4 regions of the Streptomyces sp. NPDC085932 genome follow, and region 4 is predicted to be linked to each of the others. Evidence: riboswitches for the same ligand, from Rfam matches in the RefSeq annotation. Region 4 holds a riboswitch; each other region holds the start of a gene.

Region 1 (5,500 bases), on a different contig from region 4:
CGAATGTGGCCTACGCGACCGTAGGCAAGGGTTGACGGGCGGTGAGATAAGCCACTCCTAAAGTGTTCGCCAACTCCGGAACAGCCGGTCCGTCACGGGCGTTCTCTGGTGAACGCCGGTTCCGGCGAGCCGCTTGATCCGGGAACCACCGAAGGCCGGACCCGGGGATCGGGGTCCGGCCTTCGGTCGTGTGTCAGGCAGGTGGTCGCGCGGACGGTCAGCCGACGGAGACGCCGTGCGAGCGCAGGAAGGCGACCGGGTCCACGTCCGAGCCGTAGCCCGGCGCGGTGCGGATCTCGAAGTGCAGGTGCGGTCCGGTGACGTTGCCGGTGGCGCCGGACAGGCCGACCTGCTGTCCGGCGGACACGGTCTGGCCGGCCGTGACGGAGAGCTGGGACAGGTGGGCGTACTGGGCGTAGTGGCCGTCGTTCAGCTTGATGACGACCTGGTTGCCGTACGCGCCGCCCCAGCCGGCGGAGACGACGGTGCCCGCGCCGACGGCCTTCAGGGAGGTGCCGGTCGGGACGACGAAGTCGACGCCGGTGTGGTAGCCGCTGGACCACATGCTGCCGGACATGCGGTACGGGGTGCCGACGGTGGCACCGTCCACCGGGGAGCTGTAGCCACTGGCGTTGCTCTGGGCGGCCGGCTTGGCGGCGGCCGGCTTCGCGGGGGCCTCGGCCTCGGCGGACGAGCCGGAGGAGGACTTCGTGGTCTCGGTGGACCCGGCGGGCTTCTCCGCGGGCTTCTCGGCCGGGGCCTTCGGCGCGGACGGCGCCTCGGACGGGCTCGCCACGGCCTTCTTGCCGAGGGAGAGCTTCAGGCCCGGGTGGATCAGCGACGGGTCGTCGCCGACGGCGTCACGGTTGTCCGAGTAGAGCTTCTTCCAGCCGCCGCTGACGTTCTGGTCGTCCGCGATCTTCGCGAGATAGTCGCCGGCCCTCACCGTGTAGGTGCGCGCTCCGGTGGCCTTTTCCGCGGCCTTCTTCCCGGCGGCCGGGGCGGCCTGGACGGCCTTTTCCGGAGCCGACTGCGGAGTGGCGGCGTGGGCGCCGGCGGCCCCCATGAGGGGAAGGGCGAGAGCCGCTCCGCCGGTTCCGGCGACGGCAATGGAGCGGGTGAAACGCTGGGTCTTGGGGCGGCGGTGCTTACCCTTCGCGGGCATGGCGAATTCCTCTCCGTCGCCTGCGAGGTGAGCTGTCGGGTGCGGGCTGGAGCTGCCCGGCCGCGCCGAGGCGCGGCTTAACCCCAAGCCGTTCCGGGAACCGGAACAGGCGTCTTACCTGTGGGTCCCCCGCTCCTGCCGTACGTCGGGTCAGTGTGTGCGGGCTCCGGGCGGCGGCAGGATTAGGCGTCCGTCCGGATTGGTGTGGAACGTAAGCGACCAAGACGCAACGGGACAAGCTTGCGGTTGCCCGCAGGGGCGTTTTCCTTGACGCGTCGGCAGATTTGCCGTCACCGAGCGTGGATTACGGATCTCTCACTTTCCGCAATTACCCTGATTGGCGCCCGAATTACGTGCACATGGCAACAACGCATCGTCACGGATATGACGATGGTCACGCACTCGGGCCCCATCTCCTCTGCGACCGGGGCACGTTATGGCGAAGCGACCGAAGCGCCTTATTCGGACAAGAATGACTACTTCCGCTTAAGCCGGACCACGGTCGCGTCCAGATCCCCGCCCAGACCGATCCGCAGTCCGTGATGCCGCAGGACGGCCCCCCGGTACAGTTCGCCCGTTTCGAGGCATTCATACGTCGCTGCCGGGTCGACGCCGCGCAGCCGGAGCGCCGGCACGGGCTCGCCGTAGCGCTGCGCCTGGAGCCAGGCGAGGACGACGGTCTCGTCGCCGAGGACGTACTGCACGGCGCTCAGGCCGCCCTCCGGGGGCCGCAGCCGGTAGAGGTCACCGCGCTGCACCACCGGGCGGATCTCCTTGTAGCGCCCCACCCACTCCCGCGCCTCGGCGAGTTCCTCCGGCGTCCACTTCGTGAGGTCGCCGCCCACGCCGAGGACCCCGGCCATGGCACTCACGAACCGGAACCGGAGGGAACTGGCCCGGTGGTTGAGCATGGCGTTCGGACTGTCGGTGACCCAGGCGGCCATCACGCGCGCGGGGTGGATCTGACTGAAGCCGTGCTGCACGGCGAGCCGGTCGAGCGGATCGGTGTTGTCCGAGGTCCACACCTGGTCCGTGCGGCTGAGCACGCCGAGGTCGATCCGGCCGCCGCCGCCCGAGCAGGACTCGAAGGCCACGCCCGGGTGGGCGGCGCGCAGCCGGTCCAGCAGGGCGTACAGGGCGCGGATGTGGTCGACCCACAGGCGCTGCGGGTAGGGGTCCCCGGGCCAGCCGGCGTCGGTGAAGCAGCGGTTGAAGTCCCACTTGACGTAGTCGATCGGGGCGCTGGAGAGGAGCCCGTCGAGCCGCTCCCACAGGTACTCCTGGACGTCCTCCCGGGCCAGGTTCAGTACGAGCTGATTGCGGAATTCCGTCCGCTTTCGTCCGGTTTGGTACTGCACCCAGTCCGGGTGGGTGCGGTAGAGGTCGCTGTCCGGGTTCACCATCTCGGGCTCGACCCAGATGCCGAACTGCATGCCGAGGCCGTGCACATGGTCGGCGAGCGGCTTCAGCCCGCCGGGGAAGCGGTCGGGGTTGGGCGTCCAGTCGCCGAGCCCCGCCCGGTCGCTGGTGCGCCTCCCGAACCAGCCGTCGTCGACCACGAACAGCTCGACCCCCATGGCCGCGGCCCGCTCGGCGAGCGCCCGCTGCTGCTCCTCGGAGATGTCGAACTCGGTGGCCTCCCAGGAGTTGAACAGCACCGGCCGGTCCCGGCCGGCGTCCGGGATCACGTGCGCCCGCTGGTAGGCGTGCCAGGCGCGGCTCGCGCCGCCGAAGCCGCCGTCGCTCCAGAGCCCGGCGAAGAGGGGTGTCGTGTACGACTCCCCCGCGCCCAGGGTCAGCAGGCCCGAGTCGTCGTGGCCGGCGCCGCCGGTGATCTGCACGCGCCCGTCCGGCAGCTGCGCCACGGAGATCCGCCAGGAGCCCGACCAGCCCAGCGCGCAGCCGTAGACCTCGCCGTGCTCCTCCGTCGCGTCGGTGTCGAGGGCGACCCAGGGCAGGTGCTGGTGGCCGGTGTGGCCGCGCCGGCTGCCGATCACCTTCTCGCCGGGGGTGAGCCCGGAGCGCACCAGCCGGGACTCGGCGCCCCAGCGGCCGTGCAGCTGGGACAGCCGCCAGGCGTCCCGGTCGGGCAGGGTCCAGGTGGCGGAGTCGGCGCGCAGCACCTCGACCTCGGGCCCGCGGTTGTCGAGGGTCGCCCAGCGCTCGACGACGTCGGAGTCGGGGTGCATCCGGTAGTGCAGGGTGACGGTCAGGCCGCCGTCCCGGAAGCGCAGGCGCAGTTCGCCGTCCCGCGCCTCGTGCCCCTCGTAGGCCCACTCGGTGCCGCGCCGCTCGGCGGTGCGCAGGGACAGGGCCGGGCGCACGAACCGGGGACCGCCCTCGACGGGATACTCCTCGCGGCCGTCGAGCGGGGACTCGAAGGGCCAGTACTCCGGCAGCGGGCGGACGGCGAGGGCCTCGGCGTCGGCGAGGGCGATCCTGGGGCCCCAGTGCAGGTGCAGCAGTTCGTCCCGCTCGGTGACGTGCACGGCGTAGCTGCCGGCCGGCCCGGAGAGCACCCAGGTACGACCGTCTTCGGAGATGTCCAGCATCGAGCCCTCACAGATTCGAACAAGCACGAGCAGGTGCGATCATTCGGCAACATCATCGAGGGCCGTGGGCGTTCCGGGCAACGCCTGTGGACAACTCATTGCCCCTGGCAGCCATGTCGTATGGTCGAGTGGTGCCCGTCGGCGAGCCCGCGTCGGCGGCGCCGATGGGGAGGAGCCCACGTGACACAGCAGGTCCCGTCGACCGAGCCCGAGCTGGCCGGAGTGCGCAACTTCCGCGACGTGGGCGGACTGCCGACCGTGGACGGGCGGCGGGTGCGGCAGGGCGTGCTGTTCCGCAGCGGCCACCTGGCGCACGCGACCGGGGAGGACGCCGCCTTCCTGGCCACGCTGGGCCTGCACACGGTCTTCGACTTCCGCAACGCCGCCGACCAGAAGCTCGAAGGCCCGGACGTCGAGCTGCCGGGCGTGCGCAATGTGAACCTGCCGCTGAGCGACCCGGCCGACGGCGCCGAGTTCTGGAGGATGGTCCGCGACGGCGACCTGGACCAGCTGCGCTCGATCCTCGCGGACGGCAAGGGCGCGGACCGGATGATCGCCTCGTACCGCATGATCATCAAGGACCGTACCGCCGAGCACTCCCAGGTGCTGCACGCGCTCGCGCAGGACAGCGTCCCCGCGCTGATGCACTGTGCGGCGGGCAAGGACCGCGCGGGCCTGTCCATCGCGGTGACGCTGCTCGCCCTGGGCGTCGAGCGGGACGCGATCGTCGAGGACTACCTGAAGTCGAACGCCAAGCACCGCCGCTACAAGGTGCACCGCAGCAGCTCGCAGGCCTCGGCCTACTCCCCCGAGGTCATGGAGCTGCTCAGCCCGCTGTTCGACGCCCGCGCCGAGTACCTGACGGCCGCCTTCGACACCATCGAGGAGACCTGGGGCGGCGTCGACCCCTACCTGGAGCAGGGGCTGAAGCTCACCCCGCAGACGCGGGAGCGGTTGCGCGAGCGGCTCCTCGACTGAGCCGCCGGACGGCGGCTACTTGGCGCCCACCTCGAACAGCAGGTAGACGAACGCGGCGAAGACGTGCCCCAGGACGAGGTAGATGAACAGCCGCACCCACAGGGCCCGGGGAAACTTCTCCTCCATGTCGGTCATGACGCGTCTCCGGGGGTCGGGCCCAGGCACAGGGCGGCCGTGGGGCTCTGCAGCAGTGTGTGGACGAAGAGCAGGTCGACGCCCTCGTGGTCGTCGGCGGCGATGCGGTGCGGGGTGAGCGAGTCGAAGTGGGCGCTGTCGCCGGCCGCCAGCCGGTGCGTGGTGTCCCCGAGGCGCAGCCGCAGCCGGCCGCGCAGCACGTGGAGCCACTCCTCGCCGGGGTGGACGCGCACGATGTCGCCCTGGGAGCCGTACGGGACGTGGACCCGCAGGGCTTGCATGCCGCGGCCGGAGGCACCCGCCTGCCAGTAGGTCCAGCCGCCCGCCGCGGTGGGTTCCATGTCGGCCGCGCGCACCACGGCGTCCCGGCCGGCGACCGTCTCGCCGAGCAGCTCGGAGACGGTCGTACCGTAGACACGGGCGAGGGTGAGCAGCATCGGCAGCGAGGGCTGGCGCTGCCCGGTCTCCAGACGGGAGAGGTGGGCGGGCGACAGCCCGGCGGCGCGGGCCGCGGCCTCCAGGGTCAGGGAGGCCTGGCGCCGCAGGGCCCGCAGCTGCGGGGCGACCGCGGGCAGTGCCCCGGCCGGGTCGGCCGGCGAGCCGGCCCCGGCGGGCCGCTCGGTCTCGGAGGAGCTCATGCCTCCATTCAGCCGGAGCCTTGCCTCAGCGG
Region 2 (5,500 bases), on a different contig from region 4:
GTCCGGCGACGTGGAGGTGCCGGTCATCGAGGCCGCCATCGACGAGGAGCTCGCCCGGTTCGCCGAGGAGGGCCCGACGGCCGAGGAGATGGAGCGCGCCCAGGCCCAGCTGGAGCGCGAGTGGCTGGACCGGCTCGGCACGGTCGCGGGCCGCGCCGACGAACTGTGCCGGTACGCCGTGCTGTTCGGCGACCCGCAGCTGGCGCTGACCGCCGTGCAGCGCGTGCTGGAGGTGACGGCGGAGGAGGTCCAGGAGGTCGCCAAGGCCCGCCTGCGCCCCGACAACCGCGCGGTGCTCGTCTACGAGCCCGTCGCCGACGAGAACGCCGACGCGACCGACGACGCCGACACCGCCGGGGAGACCGCAGCCGCGGCCGGCGACGAGAACGAGGAGGCGGCCAAGTGACCGAGCTCGCCACGATGGACTTCCACCCCCGGCCGCAGGCGGGCGAGGCACGGCCCTGGGCCTTCCCGGCCCCCGAGCGCGGCACGCTCGACAACGGCCTGACCGTGCTGCGCTGCCACCGCCCCGGCCAGCAGGTCGTCGCCGTGGAGGTGCTGCTGGACGCCCCCCTGGAGGCCGAGCCGGCCGGCCTGGACGGCGTGGCCACGATCATGGCGCGGGCCTTCTCGGAGGGCACCGACAAGCACTCGGCCGAGGAGTTCGCCGCCGAGCTGGAGCGCGCCGGCGCCACCCTCGACGCGCACGCCGACCACCCCGGTGTCCGGATCAGTCTGGAGGTCCCGGCCTCCCGGCTCGCCAAGGGCCTCGGTCTGATCGCCGACGCCCTCCGGGCGCCCGCGTTCGCGGACAGCGAGGTCGAGCGGCTGGTCCGCAACCGCCTTGACGAGATCCCGCACGAGCTGGCCAACCCCTCCCGCCGCGCCGCCAAGGAGCTCTCCAAGGAGCTGTTCCCGGCGGGCTCGCGCATGTCGCGGCCCCGCCAGGGCACCGAGGAGACGGTCGCGGCCATCGACTCCGCGGCCGTGCGCGCCTTCTACGAGAAGCACGTCCGCCCCGCCACGGCCACGGCCGTGGTGGTCGGCGACCTCACCGGCATCGACCTGGACGCCCTGCTCGGCGACACCCTGGGCGCGTGGACCGGCTCCTCGGCCGAGCCGCGCCCGGTGCCGCCCGTGACCGCCGACGACACCGGCCGGGTCGTCATCGTGGACCGCCCGGGCGCCGTGCAGACGCAGCTGCTCATCGGCCGGATCGGACCGGACCGGCACGACCGCGTCTGGCCCGCCCAGGTCCTCGGCACGTACTGCCTCGGCGGCACCCTCACCTCCCGCCTGGACCGCGTCCTGCGCGAGGAGAAGGGCTACACCTACGGCGTGCGGTCCTTCGCCCAGGTGCTGCGCTCCGCGCCCGACGGCACCGGTGCCTCGATGCTCGCCATCAGCGGGTCCGTGGACACCCCCAACACCGGTCCGGCCCTGCAGGACTTGTGGACGGTGCTGCGCACCCTCGCCGCCGAGGGACTGACCGACGCCGAGCGGGACGTGGCCGTGCAGAACCTGGTCGGGGTGGCACCGCTGAAGTACGAGACCGCCGCGGCCGTCGCGAGCACGCTGGCCGACCAGGTCGAGCAGCACCTGCCCGACGACTACCAGGCCACGCTCTACCGCCAGCTCGCCGCGACGGGCACGGTGGAGGCCACGGCGGCGGCCGTCAGCGCCTTCCCCGTGGACCGTCTGGTGACCGTCCTCGTGGGCGACGCGGCGCAGATCAAGGCCCCCGTGGAGGCCCTGGGCATCGGCGACGTCACGGTCGTGGCCGCCGAGTAACGGCACACGCGCCGAGGAGCCCTGGTTGTCTTCCAAGGCACCAGGGCTCCTTTATGCCCGAATTGGGACGGGAGTTGCCTGTCTGCCCTGTGGGATGCGCTACAAAAGCCCGGATCCGTTTGGGAATTGAAAGTGGCCCCGTTTAGCTTCGTCCGGGCTGTTCGTCAGGCAGTGCGCCGCACCCGCGGCACCGGACAGTCATCGCCGAGTCCCCGTACGGCGCGAGCCAGGGGAGCCGGGGACCCAACCGCAGTCCCTGGGGTGAATCGGACGCCCACGCGAGTCGCGAGGGGGTCCGTAGGAGACCTTCCTGCTCCGAACCCGTCAGCTAACCCGGTAGGCGAGAGGGAAGGAAAGGACCAGCCACTTCATGGCGTTCACACGCGCCACCGGCAAGCATCGCCGTCCCAGCAGGATCCAGCGCGGCACCGCCCGCGCGGCGGGCGTCGCGGCGCTCGCCACCACCGGCGTGATCGGCACCGTGGCCGCCCCGGCCTTCGCCGCCTCCGAGCCGGCCGTCGAGCAGACCGGCCTCACCCCGGTCGTCACCATGGGCGACACCGTGGCCCAGCAGATCGACGCCCAGGCCGTCGCGCAGAAGCAGGCGGCCGAGGAGGCCGCCGCCAGGCAGAAGGCCGAACAGGCCGCCCGTGAGCGCGCGGCCGAGGCCGCGAAGAAGGCCAAGGAAGCCGCCGAGAAGGCCCGCGAGGCCAAGGAGCGCGCCGCCCGCGAGGCCGAGCGCAAGCGCCTCAACAGCTTCGTCTCGCCGATCCCGGGCTCCTACGTCTCCACCGGTTACAAGGCCGGCGGCGCCGTCTGGTCCTCCGGCAGCCACACCGGCATCGACTTCCACGCGGCCACCGGCACCTCCGTCCACGCGGTCGGCGCGGGCACGGTCGTCGAGGCCGGCTGGGGCGGTGCCTACGGCAACCAGGTCGTGATCAAGATGAACGACGGGACGTACACCCAGTACGGCCACCTGTCGTCCGTCGGCGTCTCGGTCGGCCAGCAGGTCACCCCGGGCCAGCAGATCGGCCTGTCCGGCGCGACCGGCAACGTCACCGGCCCGCACCTGCACTTCGAGGCCCGCACGAGCCCCGAGTACGGCTCGGACATCGACCCCCTCGCCTACCTCCGCTCGCACGGCGTGAACCTCTGACGCCACCCGCTCAGCGCCCGAAAGGCCCCGGCTCACCGAGCCGGGGCCTTTCGGCATTCACCGGACCCCTGTCCAAAAAATATCCATGGATTCCGGGCTGCCGTCGGAAATTCCGGCTGATTGCAATAGAGTCACGGAACACACGTCACTCGTCGACGTTTCACGGGGATTAAGCGGAGGTCGGGTCATGCGTATTCCCGCGCACTCGGTGTGCACGGCCATCCGGGACGACATCGTCGCGGGTGTCCACGAGCGCGGCAGCCGGCTCACCGAGGAACTCCTCGCGCGCCGCTACGGCGTCTCGCGCGTCCCCGTCCGGGAGGCCCTGCGCACCCTGGAGGCCGAGGGCTTCGTGGTGACCCGGCGGCACGCGGGCGCGTGCGTGGCCGAGCCCACCGAGCAGGAGGCCGCCGACCTGCTGGAGATGCGCGGGCTGCTGGAGCCGCTCGGTGCCGCCCGAGCCGCCCAGCGGCGCACCGAGGCGCATCTGAAGGTCCTGCGCGGCCTGGTCCGGCTCGGCCAGGAGCGCGCCCGCAGGGGCACCAGCGACGACCTGCGTTCCCTGGGCGGCTGGTTCCACGAGACGCTGGCCCAGGCCTCGGGCAGCCCCGCCCTGATCGCCATGCTCACCCAGCTGCGCCACAAGATCGCCTGGATGTACGCGGTGGAGACGCCGGCCGATCCGGTGGAGTCCTGGACGGAGCACGGCGCGATCGTGGACGCGGTGGCGCGCGGCGACGGCGAGCGCGCGCGGGCGCTCACGGCGCTGCACACCGAGCGCGCGACGGCCGCGCACCGGCTGCGCCTCGGCCGGCCGCGGGAGCGCGCCGAGCATGTGAGGAATCCGCAACATGCCGTAAACAAGGCGAGCCTGCGGCATTAACACGGAAGCCGTATACAAAGAGTGGTGAATTCGCGGGGGATTATTTCTGCTGCCATTTTCCGGTCGGCGCGTCCCGCGGGCGGTGCGAATTCCTTGCCGCCGGTAGCCGGAAATGAGTGAAGCCGCACCGGCCGTGCAGGCCGGCGCGGCTTCACCCGCGGAAAAAACCGCTCGAACGACTCAGACGGTCTCGGGCAGTTCCTCGAGGCCCTCGGAGACCAGCTTTGCCAGCCGGTCCAGGGCGGCGTCCGCGCCCTCGGCGTCGGACGCGAGGACGATCTCCTCGCCACCCTGGGCGCCGAGGCCCAGGACGGCGAGCATGGAGGCCGCGTTGACGGGGTTGCCGTCTGCCTTGGCGATCGTCACCGGGACGCCTGCGGCCGTGGCGGCTCGGACGAAGATGGAGGCGGGGCGGGCGTGGAGGCCCTCGGCCCAGCCGACGTTGACGCGGCGCTCAGCCATGTGTTGCTGCCCTTCGCTGTTCAGGGTTGTCTAGACCAGTTTCCCACACGTGAAGCCGGGGGCGGACCTGTCGTTCCGCCCCGCGGGTGCCGTCGGATCGCGGCCTCGACCCGACTGACGCCCTCCACAGACTGCCTCGCGCCGTTGTCAGGCGCTAGCCGTACTCTGGGGCCCATGCAGACCTCGCCGGACCGGCACGAGTATCCCGCCCACTGGGAAGCCGACGTGGTGCTGCGCGACGGGGGTACCGCGCGCGTCCGGCCCATCACCGTCGATGACGCCGAGCGTCTGGTCAGCTTCTACGAGCAGGTCTCCGACGAGTCGAAGTACTACCGCTTCTTCGCGCCGTACCCTCGCCTGTCCGCCAAGGACGTCCACCGCTTCACGCACCACGACTTTGTGGACCGGGTGGGACTCGCGGCCACGGTCGGCGGCGAGTTCATCGCCACCGTACGCTACGACCGGATCGGCGCCGACGGAACGCCCGCGTCCGCACCCGCCGACGAGGCCGAGGTCGCCTTTCTCGTGCAGGACGCCCACCAGGGCCGCGGCGTCGCCTCCGCCCTGCTCGAACACATCGCGGCCGTCGCCCGGGAGCGCGGCATCCGCCGCTTCGCCGCCGAGGTGCTGCCCGCGAACACCAAGATGATCAAGGTGTTCACGGACGCCGGGTACACCCAGAAGCGCAGCTTCGAGGACGGCGTGGTCCGGCTGGAGTTCGACCTGGAGCCCACCGACCGCTCGCTCGCCGTGCAGTACGCGCGCGAGCACCGCGCCGAGGCCCGGTCGGTGCAGCGGCTGCTCGCCCCCGGTTCGGTCGCCGTCATCGGCGCCGGGCGCTCCCCGGACGGAGTGGGCCGCAGCGTCCTCGGCAACATCCGGGACGCCGGCTTCACCGGCCGCCTGCACGCCGTGAACAAAGCCCTGCCCGAGGGGCAGAAGGAGCTCGACGGGGTACCGGCCCACCGCTCCGTGCGGGACATCGACGGCCCCGTGGACCTCGCGGTCGTCGCCGTGCCGGCCGAGCACGTCCCCGAGGTCGTCGCCGAGTGCGGCGAGCACGGCGTGCAGGGGCTCGTGGTCGTCTCCGCCGGGTACGCCGAGAGCGGCCCCGAGGGGCGCGAACGCCAGCGCGCCCTCGTGCGCCAGGCGCGCACGTACGGCATGCGCATCATCGGCCCGAACGCCTTCGGCATCATCAACAC
Region 3 (5,500 bases), on a different contig from region 4:
GCACCGCCCCCTCGTCGTTCAGATCCAGCTCGGCGACCTGTACCGACCCGATGGCCAGGAACCGCCGTATCTCCTCCTGCGCACGCGCCGAACGGGCCATGCGCCCTCCCCCCTCGTCGTCAGGTACGGCGCAGCCGGGCCGCGCCCTTCAGGGTCCGCGCGGCCAGCGCCGCCAGCCGCGGCCGGCCGCGGACGAAGCTGTGTGCGCGGCGCGCCGGCTCGCGGCTCAGCCAGTGCAGCGCCGCGCCCGCCCCCGGCCGCGTCACCGCACCCTCGTACACGGGCAGTTCGCCCGTCTTCAGCGCGTCCTTGTACTCGGCCGCGCCGCGCCCCAGGTCGAGCGTGCCGATGCCCGCGGCGGCCGCCGCCTCGGCCATCCGCAGATGCAGCACCAGCCCGGGCGAGTACTTCGCGAACTCCGGCTCGTAGGCCGGGAACCAGCAGGCCAGCACCGAGGCCGAGCGCAGCCCGAAGTGCGCGGCGACGGGCCGCTCACCGGCGTACAGCACGGACAGGGTGCCGCTGCACTCCGGTGCCCGGGTGCGGGCCAGGTGCCCGACGAGCCGGGTGATCCACTCCTGCGCGAACCGGTCCCGGCGGCCGGTCCTGCGATACTGCGCCGACTTCCACTCCATGAGGGTGCGCAGCGCGGCCGGGTCGCGTTCGTCGAACACGAACCGCACCTCGCCGACCTGCCGGCCCAGCCTGCGCTCCTTGGCCAGGGTCGTCTTCAGGAACTTCGGCGACTGGGCGCGCAGCACCGTCTCGTAGGTCTCGTAGCCCTTCTCCACGTCGACCACGTAGGTGGCGTGCTCCTCCGCCGCGTGCGGGACGAACAGCCGCTGCTCGGCCTCCAGGTTGTCGAAGGCGAAGGACGACAGCGAGCAGGCCCGCAGCAGTTCGCCCGGCTCCAGATCCAGGCCGGGGCGCAGGATCGCGCCCTGCGCGTCCGAGACCCCGAGCCCGATGGCCCGGCCCTGCCCCCACGGGCCGCGTTCATGGGGCAGGAAGCCGGCCGGCTCCAGCCCTTCGTAGACCACCGCGACCCGGGCCCGCGGCCTCACCAGACCGACGGCCTCGGTGAACTCCGGTTCCATGAAAGGGTTGCGCGGTGTCTTCGAGGCGGCGCGCAGCGCACGCCAGCGCTCCCTCTCCTGCTCACCGAGCTCCCCGGGCCCGGCCACGCGAATGCGCCCACTGCTCAACCTGACCCCCCGATCAAGTCCCCCCTGGACACTTGGAAGGTACCGCTCGATGCGGCCCCTCGGGTAGGTAGCGGACCATGTTGTTGCCAACCGGTGCAGAGGCCCTCAACCGGGCAATCGGCGTGCGCCGTGCGATGAAACGAACGGGCGCGTTGTCCGTATTCTCTGATCATGGCCGCACCCCTCGCATATTCACTCATCGCCACCGATCTGGACGGGACGTTGCTGCGCGGCGACGACACCCTGTCCGACCGGTCCCTCACCGCGCTCGCGCGGGTGGCGGACGCCGGTGCCCAGCACCTCGTGGTGACCGGTCGCCCGGCGCCGAGAGTGCGGCCGCTCCTGGACGACCTGGGGTGCACGGGGCTCGCGGTGTGCGGGCAGGGCGCGCAGGTCTACGACGCCGGCGCGAACCGGCTGCTGTGGTCCGTCACGCTCGACCGGGAGCTGGCCGAGACGGCCCTCGGGAAGATCGAGGCCGAGGTGGGGGAGGTGTACGCGGCGGTCGACCAGGACGGGGTCGACGGGCTCACGCTCATCGAGCCGGGCTATCTCATGCCGCACCCGACACTGCCCGCGGTGCGGGTCGACCGGCGCGACGAGCTGTGGGGCGAGCCGATCAGCAAGGTGCTGCTGCGCCATCCCTACCTGTCGGACGACGAGCTGGCGGCGACGGCCCGCTCGGTGGTGGGTTCACTGGCGACGGTGACGATGTCCGGGCCGGGCACGGTCGAGCTCCAGCCGTGCGGTGTCACCAAGGCGACGGGTCTGGCACTGGCCGCCGAGCACCTGGGGCTGCGGCCCGCGGACACCATCGCCTTCGGTGACATGCCCAACGACATCCCGATGTTCGACTGGGCGGCGCACGGCGTCGCGATGGCCAACGGCCATCCCGAACTCAAGGCCGTGGCCGACGAGATCACCCTGTCGAACGAGGACGACGGCATCGCCGTCGTCCTCGAACGACTGCTGGGCGGGACGGCTCAGTACGGGCCGTTGACGTTGTCGATCGAGCCGTAGCGGTCGGCCGCGTAGTTGCAGGCCGCCGTGATGTTGGCGACCGGGTCGTACGGGTCGTACGGGGTGCCGGACACGTGGTAGGCGGCGAAGGTCGGGTCGATGACCTGGAGCAGGCCCTTGGACGGGGTGCCCTTGGCGGCGTTCGAGTCCCAGTTGTTGATCGCCTGCGGGTTGCCGGACGACTCCCGCATGATGTTGCGGTAGATGCCGTCGTACGAGCCCGGGATGCCCTTCTGGGCCATGATGTCCAGCGCCTCGCGGATCCACCCGTCGAGGTTGTTCGCGTAGGTCTTCGCGGCGGCCGGGGTGGCCTGGGTCACACCACCGGCCGGCTTGGCCGGGGCGGACGACTGCGTCGCCTTCTTCGGGGCGGCGGCCTTCGCGGTCTCCACCTTCAGCTTCAGCCCCGGGTGGATCACCTTCGGGTCGTCGCCGACGGCGCCACGGTTGTCCTTGTACAGCTGCTTCCAGCCGCCGGAGACGTCGTACTTCTCCGCGATGCCGTAGAGCGTGTCGCCCTTGGTCACGGTGTACGAGAGCGACTTGGCGGGCTGGGCCGCCTGCGGCACGGTCTGCGCGGCGGGCGCGCTCTGGGGCTCGGCGGCGCCGGCGTGCGTGGCGCCGAGGAGCGGGAGGGTCAGTGCCGCTCCGCCGGTGCCGACGACGGCGACACCACGGGAGATCGGGTTCCTTCTGGGGCGACGGTGCTTACCTCGTCCGGGCATGGTGATGTTCCTCTCCGGCGCCTGCGAGGTGAGCTGTCGGGTTCGGGCCGGGAGGTGCCCGGCCGCACACGGCGTGGTGCTGTCGTGCGCGGCTTCACCCCGAGCCGGTCCGTGTCACGGACCGGCGACTTACCTGGGTCCCCCGCTCCTGCCCTGCGTGAGTGAGTCGGTGTGTGTGGGGAGTCCGGGCGGCGGCAGGATTCGGCGGTCCGCCGGACTGGGCCGGAACGTATGCGAGAGCACATGCCGGGAACAAGCACCGGAGTCACACAAGGCGCCGGATGACCTTGATCGGGGGGTAATGGGCGGCTTGATCCTTTGCGTGAGCCAAGCCTCAACTCGCTCTCGCCGAAGGGCGGGACCGCTCGGTGCCCGGGTGGGGCCGCAGAGGGCCGGAAGTGATTCAATTCACTGATCACAACCCGGGGCGCAATGCCCCGCAAGTGGAATTTGCTTCATCAATGGTGCAAATACCACATAGACCGTGAATTCCCGGTAAGTCGGAACATGTCTGTTCTTATGAGCTGATCGAAAACATAGCGGTCGTGATCGGATACCACCCGGCCTGTAACCATGGGCGCTGGCGGTGATCGAAACGTGACCGGATACGCTGATCCGAGTGATGGCAGCGACCTATCGACAATCCGCGTAAGCACCGGCAGACACCAGCAGACAGGAGACCCCTCGTGACCGACGTCGGGCCGTTCGGGCTGAGCGTGCGGGACCAGGCTCTGGAAGCCGATGTCCAGGCCGGACTGGCGGCTGTCGAGGAAGGCTTGCTAGAGGCCACCAAGAGCGAGGTGCCCTTCATCACGGAGGCCGCCCAGCACCTGGTGCGGGCCGGGGGCAAGCGGTTCCGGCCGCTGCTCGTGATGCTCGCCGCCCAGTTCGGCGACCGGCACGCCCCCGGGATCGTGCCGTCGGCCGTGGTCGTGGAGCTGACCCACCTCGCCACGCTGTACCACGACGACGTGATGGACGAGGCCGCCGTGCGCCGCGGGGTGGACAGCGCCAACACCCGCTGGGGCAACTCCGTCGCGGTCCTCACCGGCGACTTCCTCTTCGCCCGCGCCTCGCACATCCTGGCCGACCTCGGCCCGGAGGCGGTGCGCGTGCAGGCCGAGGCGTTCGAGCGGCTGGTCACCGGCCAGATCCTGGAGACGGCCGGACCGCAGGACGGCCGCGACCCCGTCGAGCACTACCTGGACGTGCTGGGCGGCAAGACCGGCTCGCTGGTGGCGGTCTCGTGCCGGTTCGGCGCGATGATGTCCGGCGCCGACGAGACGGTCGTGGACGTGCTGACCCAGTACGGCGAGCGGCTCGGCGTCGCCTTCCAGCTCGCCGACGACGTCCTGGACATCGCCTCCGACTCCCACGAGTCCGGCAAGACCCCCGGCACCGACCTGCGCGAGGGCATTCCCACCCTGCCGGTGCTGCGGCTGCGCGAGCGGGCGGCCCGGCTCGGGCTGGCCGAGGACCTCGCCCTGTGCGAGCTGCTGGACTCCGACCTCACCGACGACGAGCGGCACGCTGAGGCCCTGCGCCTGCTGCGCGCCCACCCGGCGCTCGAACAGGCCCGCCGGGACACCGTCCGCTACGCCGAGGACGCCCGTTCGGCACTGGCGCCGCTGCCCGAGTGCGCCGCGAAGACGGCCCTGGTGGAACTGTGCGACGCGGTGGTGCACCGGGCCGGCTGACCGCCCGCCGCCCCCCGACCCCTACGGGTCGGGGGAGAAGCCGCCCTCCCGTGTCATACCCCAGCAGTACGCGGAGTTGAGTCCGGGGTCTGACGTATCTCCCTGGCCGATTTGGTCAGATGGAAACCACGGAAAACACCACTCCTCACCTGTTCGGGTGAGAATGGCGGCTCAGGGACGAGTGCGTGGACGACACGGACAGCCGCCGCCGACCACGGAGGTAGGGCACACATGGCACCGTACGCATCCGACGACAGCACGACCGGCGGGGAGGTCGACGAGCAGCACTCCCGGCGGCGCAAGGCCGCGCGGTACGTCGTCCCGGTCACGGTGGTGGGGGTGGCGGCCGCGACGATCGGCCTGGTCCCCGCACTCGCCGACTCCGGTGACCCCGACCTTCCGAAGATCACCGCACAGCAGCTCATCCAGAAGATCGCCGAGTCGGACACCGAACAGCTCTCCGGCACGGTGAAGATCAGCACCGACCTCGGTCTGCCGGACCTCGGCGGCCTGGAGTCCGGACTGATGTCCGGCGCCGCCGGCCGCGGCGAGGGCGGCTCCTCCGCCGACCCCACGGCCAAGCTCACCGAACTGGCCACCGGCACGCACACCCTGCGCGTCGCCGCCGACGGCCCCGACCGGCAGAAGCTGTCGCTGCTGGAGAACGCCGCCGAGTACAGCATCGTCCACAACGGCAAGGACGTCTGGGCCTACGACAGCAAGTCCAACGAGGTCTACCACGGCACCGCCTCCGAGAGCCCGGAGCGCGACAAGGACCGGCAGCCGCCGGCCACGCCGAAGGACTTCGCCGCGAAGGCCCTGAAGGCCGTGGACGACACGACCTCCGTGACCG
Region 4 (5,500 bases):
TCATCCGCGCCTCCGACCACGGTGAGCACCTCACCGAGAACGAGGCCGCGGCCATGGCCTTCATCCTGCTGTTCGCGGGCTTCGAGACGACGGTGAACCTCATCGGCAACGGCACCTACGCCCTGCTCACCCACCCCGGGCAGCGCACCCGCCTCCAGGCCTCCCTCGCCGCCGGGGAGAGCGCCCTGCTGGAGACCGGCGTCGAGGAACTCCTGCGCTACGACGGCCCCGTCGAGCTCGCCACCTGGCGGTTCGCCACGCAACCGCTCACCATCGGCGGACAGCGCATCGCGGCGGGCGACCCGGTCCTGGTCGTCCTGGCCGCCGCGGACCGGGACCCGGAGCGGTTCGCCGACCCGGACGTGCTCGACCTGTCCCGCCGCGACAACCAGCACCTCGGCTACGGCCACGGCATCCACTACTGCCTGGGCGCCCCGCTCGCCCGTCTGGAGGGCCAGACCGCGCTCGCCACCCTCCTCACGCGCCTGCCGGATCTCCGTCTCGCGACGGACCCGGAGGAGCTGAGGTGGCGCGGCGGGCTCATCATGCGCGGCCTGCGGACCCTGCCGGTGGAGTTCACGCCCGTGTCCAGGTGACACACCCTCAGGATTGTGATCTTCACGTGATCTGCGCGGCATGAACTTGTGACAAGTGATCGTCTGCCGATACGTTCACCCATCAACGCGGCCGGGACGCCCGGCCAGCGGGTCACTGCTGTCTCGCGAAAGGTCTCCGTATGCTCTCCGGGAACGGTCGGCACCGTCGCCCCCGCCAGGCTCCGGCACTCCTCGTCGCGGCCGGAGTGACCGGCTCCGCCATCGCGATCCCGCTCCTCGGGGCCTCCGGTGCCAGTGCGGCGGACGGCTCGACCTGGGACCGGGTCGCGGACTGCGAGACGGGCGGCGCGTGGAGCCAGAACAGCGGCAACGGCTACTACGGCGGCCTCGCGCTGTCCCAGGAGGACTGGGAGAACCACGGCGGCCTCGAATACGCCGCGAGCGCCGACCTGGCCAGCCGCTCCCAGCAGATATCCGTGGCGGAGAGAATCCTCGCCGACCAGGGGGTCGGCGCGTGGCGCACCTGCGGACTGCTCTCCGGTCTCGAGCAGGGCGCTCCGGACCGGGCCGGCGAGTCCGACCCGTCCGATGAATCCGCTTCGTCCGGCTCGTCCGGCTCCTCCGGGCTGCTCGACTCGCTGGATCCGTCCGGGTCCTCCTCGCCTTCTTCGTCCACTGCGTCCCCGGCGGCTTCCCCGTCCGGCGCGCCGTCTGACGGCCCGTCGGCATTTCCTGACGAAACCGCCAAGTCCGACAAGTCGCCCGAGGCCTCTTCCGCGCCCTCGGCGCGGGAGGGGGCCGGCGGCTCACCGTCGGCATCCCCCGAGGCCGAGGCGTCCGGCAACTCCCGTCCGGACGGCGGCTCTTCCGGCCTCGCGGACACCGGCTCCGGCCGGCACCGCGGCCCCAGCGCCGACGAAGGCACCGGATCCGCGGACGGCTCCGCGGCCGGTTCCACGGGCCGGCACGCGGCGCGCGACGACGCGGCGGCCGACGAGGCGTCCGCAGGCGCCTACATCGTGGGTGTCGGCGACGACCTCTGGTCCATCGCCGACTCCCTCCGGATCAGCGGCGAATGGCAGGAGCCGGCCGCCGGGGACGAGAAGGCCGCCGAGGGTGGCAAGGCCGCCGTCGCCGCCGGTCAGACGCCTGGTCAAGCGGACGAAGCGGGCGAGAGGTAGTCGTTCGGGCAGTGCGGAAACGGCGGTGGAAGTCGCCCCGAAGCGGCGCGAGTTCACGCCGTGTTTCACACTTGATGTCCCATATAAGAGCGGTGAGAGATAGATCTCAGAAGCCCTGATCGTCTTTGAAATTCGGCGGAGCACCTGTCTACGGTCGTGATCGCTCGTCACCGCGAGCCCCGGCTGCCGCAACGCCGAATCCTGCCAGCGGCCGCCCGGGAACAGTCGTCGCGTCAAGCGCCGTAGGCAGGAGCGGGGGACCCAAGGTAGGTGCCCGACCGGCCGGTTGGCCGGAAGGGCTTGGGGTGAAGCCGTGTCCCGTGAGGGACGCGGCCGGGCAACTCAACCGGCCCGAACCCGACAGCTCACCTCGCAGGCGTCGGTGAGGGGATCCATCCATGCTGTTTTCCGGCAAGGGCAAGCACCGTCGTCCGTCCAAGGCCACCCGCGTCGTCGCGCTCGCCGGCGTCACCGGCGCCGCCGTCGCCGCCCCGCTGATGGCGGCCGGCAACGCCTCCGCGGCCACCGCCTCCGAGTGGGACGCCGTCGCCCAGTGCGAGTCCGGCGGCAACTGGTCCATCAACACCGGCAACGGTTACTACGGCGGTCTGCAGTTCTCCGCCTCCACCTGGGCCGGCTACGGCGGCACCAAGTACGCCTCCACCGCCGACCAGGCCACCAAGGCCCAGCAGATCGAGATCGCCGAGAAGGTCCTCGCGGGCCAGGGCAAGGGCGCCTGGCCGGTCTGCGGCAAGGGCCTGTCCAGCGCCGGCTACACCGGCGGCGGCTCCACCGACTCCGGCAGCTCCTCGCAGAGCCAGAGCCAGAGCCAGCAGAGCACCGAGTCCCGTGAGACCCAGCAGCAGCCGGCCTCCCGCTCCGACGAGCGCCCGGCCGCGAAGAAGACCGTCACCACCCCGACCGGCAAGAAGGTCAAGAAGGGCGACGGCGAGTACAAGGTCGTCAAGGGCGACACCCTGAGCTCGATCGCGGCCGAGGAGAAGGTCAAGGGCGGCTGGGAGAAGCTCTTCGAGCTGAACAAGGACATCGTCGAGGACGCCAACCTCATCTACCCGGGCCAGCAGCTGCACCTGAAGTAAGCAGCGGCCCACCCCCGTCCCCACGGGCTCCCCGCCCCGGTGCGTCGTCCCCCGTACGCACCGGGGCGGGGCTTTTTCGGCAACCGGCTTTGTTCCGTTCGGAAACAATTTACTCTCGGTTCTGTCCATGGGGTGGGCGACCCGGTGGCCGATCGCCCGGAGCCGGTTAGGCTCATGTCGCGAGCCACCGCGGCCCGCACCTCGCCGGGTCCACGCGACCCGCGTCACCGCGTCACATAAGAAGGAGATGCTCGTGCCGTCCATCGACGTCGTCGTAGCCCGGGAAATCCTGGACTCCCGAGGCAACCCCACGGTCGAGGTCGAGGTCGGCCTCGACGACGGCAGCACCGGTCGTGCCGCCGTCCCGTCCGGCGCCTCCACGGGCGCCTTCGAGGCCATCGAGCTCCGCGACGGCGACTCGAACCGCTACCTCGGCAAGGGCGTGGAGAAGGCCGTCCTCGCGGTCATCGAGCAGATCGGCCCGGAGCTGGTCGGCTACGACGCCACCGAGCAGCGGCTGATCGACCAGGCCATGTTCGACCTGGACGCCACCGACAACAAGGGCTCCCTCGGCGCCAACGCCATCCTCGGCGTCTCGCTCGCCGTCGCCCACGCCGCCTCCGAGGCCAGCGACCTGCCGCTGTTCCGCTACCTGGGCGGCCCCAACGCGCACCTGCTGCCGGTGCCGATGATGAACATCCTGAACGGCGGCTCGCACGCCGACTCAAACGTGGACATCCAGGAGTTCATGATCGCCCCGATCGGCGCGGAGTCCTTCTCCGAGGCCCTGCGCTGGGGCGCCGAGGTCTACCACACGCTGAAGAAGGTCCTGAAGAGCAAGGGCCTGGCCACCGGCCTCGGCGACGAGGGCGGCTTCGCCCCGAACCTCGGCTCCAACCGCGAGGCCCTCGACCTCATCCTGGAAGCCATCAAGGAAGCCGGCTACACCCCCGGCGAGCAGATCGCCCTGGCGCTGGACGTCGCCGCCTCCGAGTTCTACAAGGACGGCGTCTACACGTTCGAGGGCAAGGAGCGCTCGGCGGCCGAGATGACCGAGTACTACGCGGAGCTCGTCGACGCGTACCCGCTCGTCTCCATCGAGGACCCGCTGTTCGAGGACGGCTGGGAGGGCTGGAAGACCATCACCGACAAGCTCGGTGACAAGGTCCAGCTCGTCGGCGACGACCTGTTCGTCACCAACCCCGAGCGCCTGGCCCGCGGCATCGAGGAGGGCGCGGCCAACGCGCTCCTGGTCAAGGTCAACCAGATCGGCTCGCTCACCGAGACCCTGGACGCCGTCGAGCTGGCCCAGCGCAACGGCTTCAAGTGCATGATGTCCCACCGCTCCGGCGAGACCGAGGACGTCACCATCGCCGACCTGGCCGTCGCCACCAACTGCGGCCAGATCAAGACCGGCGCCCCGGCCCGCTCCGAGCGCGTGGCCAAGTACAACCAGCTGCTGCGCATCGAGGAGATCCTCGACGACGCGGCGGTGTACGCCGGCCGCAGCGCGTTCCCGCGCTTCAAGGGCTGATCGCCGAAAGGCCCGACCCGTAAGAGGCAGCGTCGTACGTACGTCCCCGTACTCGGTCCCGTACCGTGTCCGGGGACGTACGCGCGTATGACGGTGCAGCGGGAGGCGGACTGACATGGCCGTGAAGGACCGGGACCGGTTCTCCACCGCGACCAGGATCCGGCTGCTCGGCGAGCAGACCGCGGCCCGGGTCTACCGCTCCCAGACCAAGCGGCAGGCCCGCCGCTCCCGGTTGACCGGCCGGGCCGCGCTGCTCGCGCTGGTGATGTGCTCGCTGATCGTGGCCCTGGCCTACCCGATGCGGCAATACGTCTCCCAGCGCGCCGAGATCGAGGACCTGCGGCGCGAGCAGCAGCAGGCCCGCGAGCGGGTCGAGCACCTGCGCGACCTCAAGGCGCGCTGGCAGGACGATGCGTACGCCGAGCAGCAGATCCGCCGGCGGTTGCACTACGTCATGCCGGGGGAGACGGGCTTCATCGTGATCGACCCGCACGCGGCGAAGCAGTCGCGCACCGACCTCGGGGCGGCGGACCGCCCCTGGTACGCCAACGTCTGGGACGGGGTCGACAAGGCCGACGCCTCCGACCAGTGACGCGCCCCAGTGACCCAGCGGAACACCCAGAGAAAGACAGCCTGAAGACAGTCATGGAAACGCCCCCGCCGACCACCCCGCGCACCGAGCCCACCGACGCGGACGTCGAGGCCTTCAAGCAGCAGCTCGGTCGGCCCCCGCGCGGCCTGCGGGCCATCGCGCACCGCTGCCCCTGCGGACAGCCCGACGTCGTCGAGACGGCCCCGCGGCTGCCGGACGGCACGCCGTTCCCGACGCTGTACTACCTGACGTGCCCGAAGGCGAACTCCGCGATCGGCACCCTGGAGGCGAACGGCGTCATGAAGGAGATGACCGAGCGGCTCGCCTCGGACCCGGAGCTGGCGGCGGCCTACCGGGCCGCGCACGAGGACTACGTCCGCCGCCGCGACGAGATCGAGGAGCTGAAGAACTTCCCGAGCGCCGGCGGTATGCCGGACCGGGTGAAGTGCCTGCACGTGCTGGTGGCGCACTCGCTGGCCGCGGGCCCGGGCGTGAACCCGCTGGGCGACGAGGCACTGGCCATGCTGCCCGAGTGG

What was found. Region 4 has a riboswitch for cyclic di-AMP ahead of ACIGAQ_RS30520 (transglycosylase family protein). Riboswitches for the same ligand answer to the same signal wherever they lie in the genome.
Region 1: another riboswitch for cyclic di-AMP. It lies ahead of ACIGAQ_RS04225 (peptidoglycan DD-metalloendopeptidase family protein); the one in region 4 lies ahead of ACIGAQ_RS30520 (transglycosylase family protein).
Region 2: another riboswitch for cyclic di-AMP. It lies ahead of ACIGAQ_RS00455 (M23 family metallopeptidase); the one in region 4 lies ahead of ACIGAQ_RS30520 (transglycosylase family protein).
Region 3: another riboswitch for cyclic di-AMP. It lies ahead of ACIGAQ_RS19420 (transglycosylase SLT domain-containing protein); the one in region 4 lies ahead of ACIGAQ_RS30520 (transglycosylase family protein).

Annotation. Positions count from the first base shown of each region.
Region 1 covers NZ_JBITSJ010000001.1:1,049,951-1,055,450, reverse strand. The annotation lists gene ACIGAQ_RS04225 (peptidoglycan DD-metalloendopeptidase family protein) at 218-1,165, opposite strand; cyclic di-AMP (ydaO/yuaA leader) riboswitch at 1,170-1,331, opposite strand; gene ACIGAQ_RS04220 (alpha-galactosidase) at 1,642-3,717, opposite strand; gene ACIGAQ_RS04215 (tyrosine-protein phosphatase) at 3,898-4,695, shown strand; gene ACIGAQ_RS04210 (DUF6126 family protein) at 4,711-4,830, opposite strand; gene ACIGAQ_RS04205 (helix-turn-helix domain-containing protein) at 4,827-5,468, opposite strand.
Region 2 covers NZ_JBITSJ010000001.1:114,252-119,751, forward strand. The annotation lists gene ACIGAQ_RS00445 (pitrilysin family protein) at 1-406, shown strand, start outside; gene ACIGAQ_RS00450 (pitrilysin family protein) at 403-1,791, shown strand; cyclic di-AMP (ydaO/yuaA leader) riboswitch at 1,984-2,149, shown strand; gene ACIGAQ_RS00455 (M23 family metallopeptidase) at 2,162-2,950, shown strand; gene ACIGAQ_RS00460 (GntR family transcriptional regulator) at 3,138-3,833, shown strand; gene ACIGAQ_RS00465 (HPr family phosphocarrier protein) at 4,014-4,295, opposite strand; gene ACIGAQ_RS00470 (GNAT family N-acetyltransferase) at 4,470-5,500, shown strand, end outside.
Region 3 covers NZ_JBITSJ010000003.1:726,491-731,990, reverse strand. The annotation lists gene ACIGAQ_RS19435 (glycosyltransferase) at 1-100, opposite strand, end outside; gene ACIGAQ_RS19430 (GNAT family N-acetyltransferase) at 120-1,205, opposite strand; gene ACIGAQ_RS19425 (HAD family hydrolase) at 1,377-2,225, shown strand; gene ACIGAQ_RS19420 (transglycosylase SLT domain-containing protein) at 2,189-2,950, opposite strand; cyclic di-AMP (ydaO/yuaA leader) riboswitch at 2,954-3,132, opposite strand; gene ACIGAQ_RS19415 (polyprenyl synthetase family protein) at 3,637-4,647, shown strand; gene ACIGAQ_RS19410 (outer membrane lipoprotein carrier protein LolA) at 4,879-5,500, shown strand, end outside.
Region 4 covers NZ_JBITSJ010000007.1:87,955-93,454, reverse strand. The annotation lists gene ACIGAQ_RS30530 (cytochrome P450) at 1-596, shown strand, start outside; gene ACIGAQ_RS30525 (transglycosylase family protein) at 737-1,738, shown strand; cyclic di-AMP (ydaO/yuaA leader) riboswitch at 1,967-2,132, shown strand; gene ACIGAQ_RS30520 (transglycosylase family protein) at 2,137-2,838, shown strand; gene eno (phosphopyruvate hydratase) at 3,092-4,372, shown strand; gene ACIGAQ_RS30510 (septum formation initiator family protein) at 4,488-4,964, shown strand; gene ACIGAQ_RS30505 (DUF501 domain-containing protein) at 5,018-5,500, shown strand, end outside.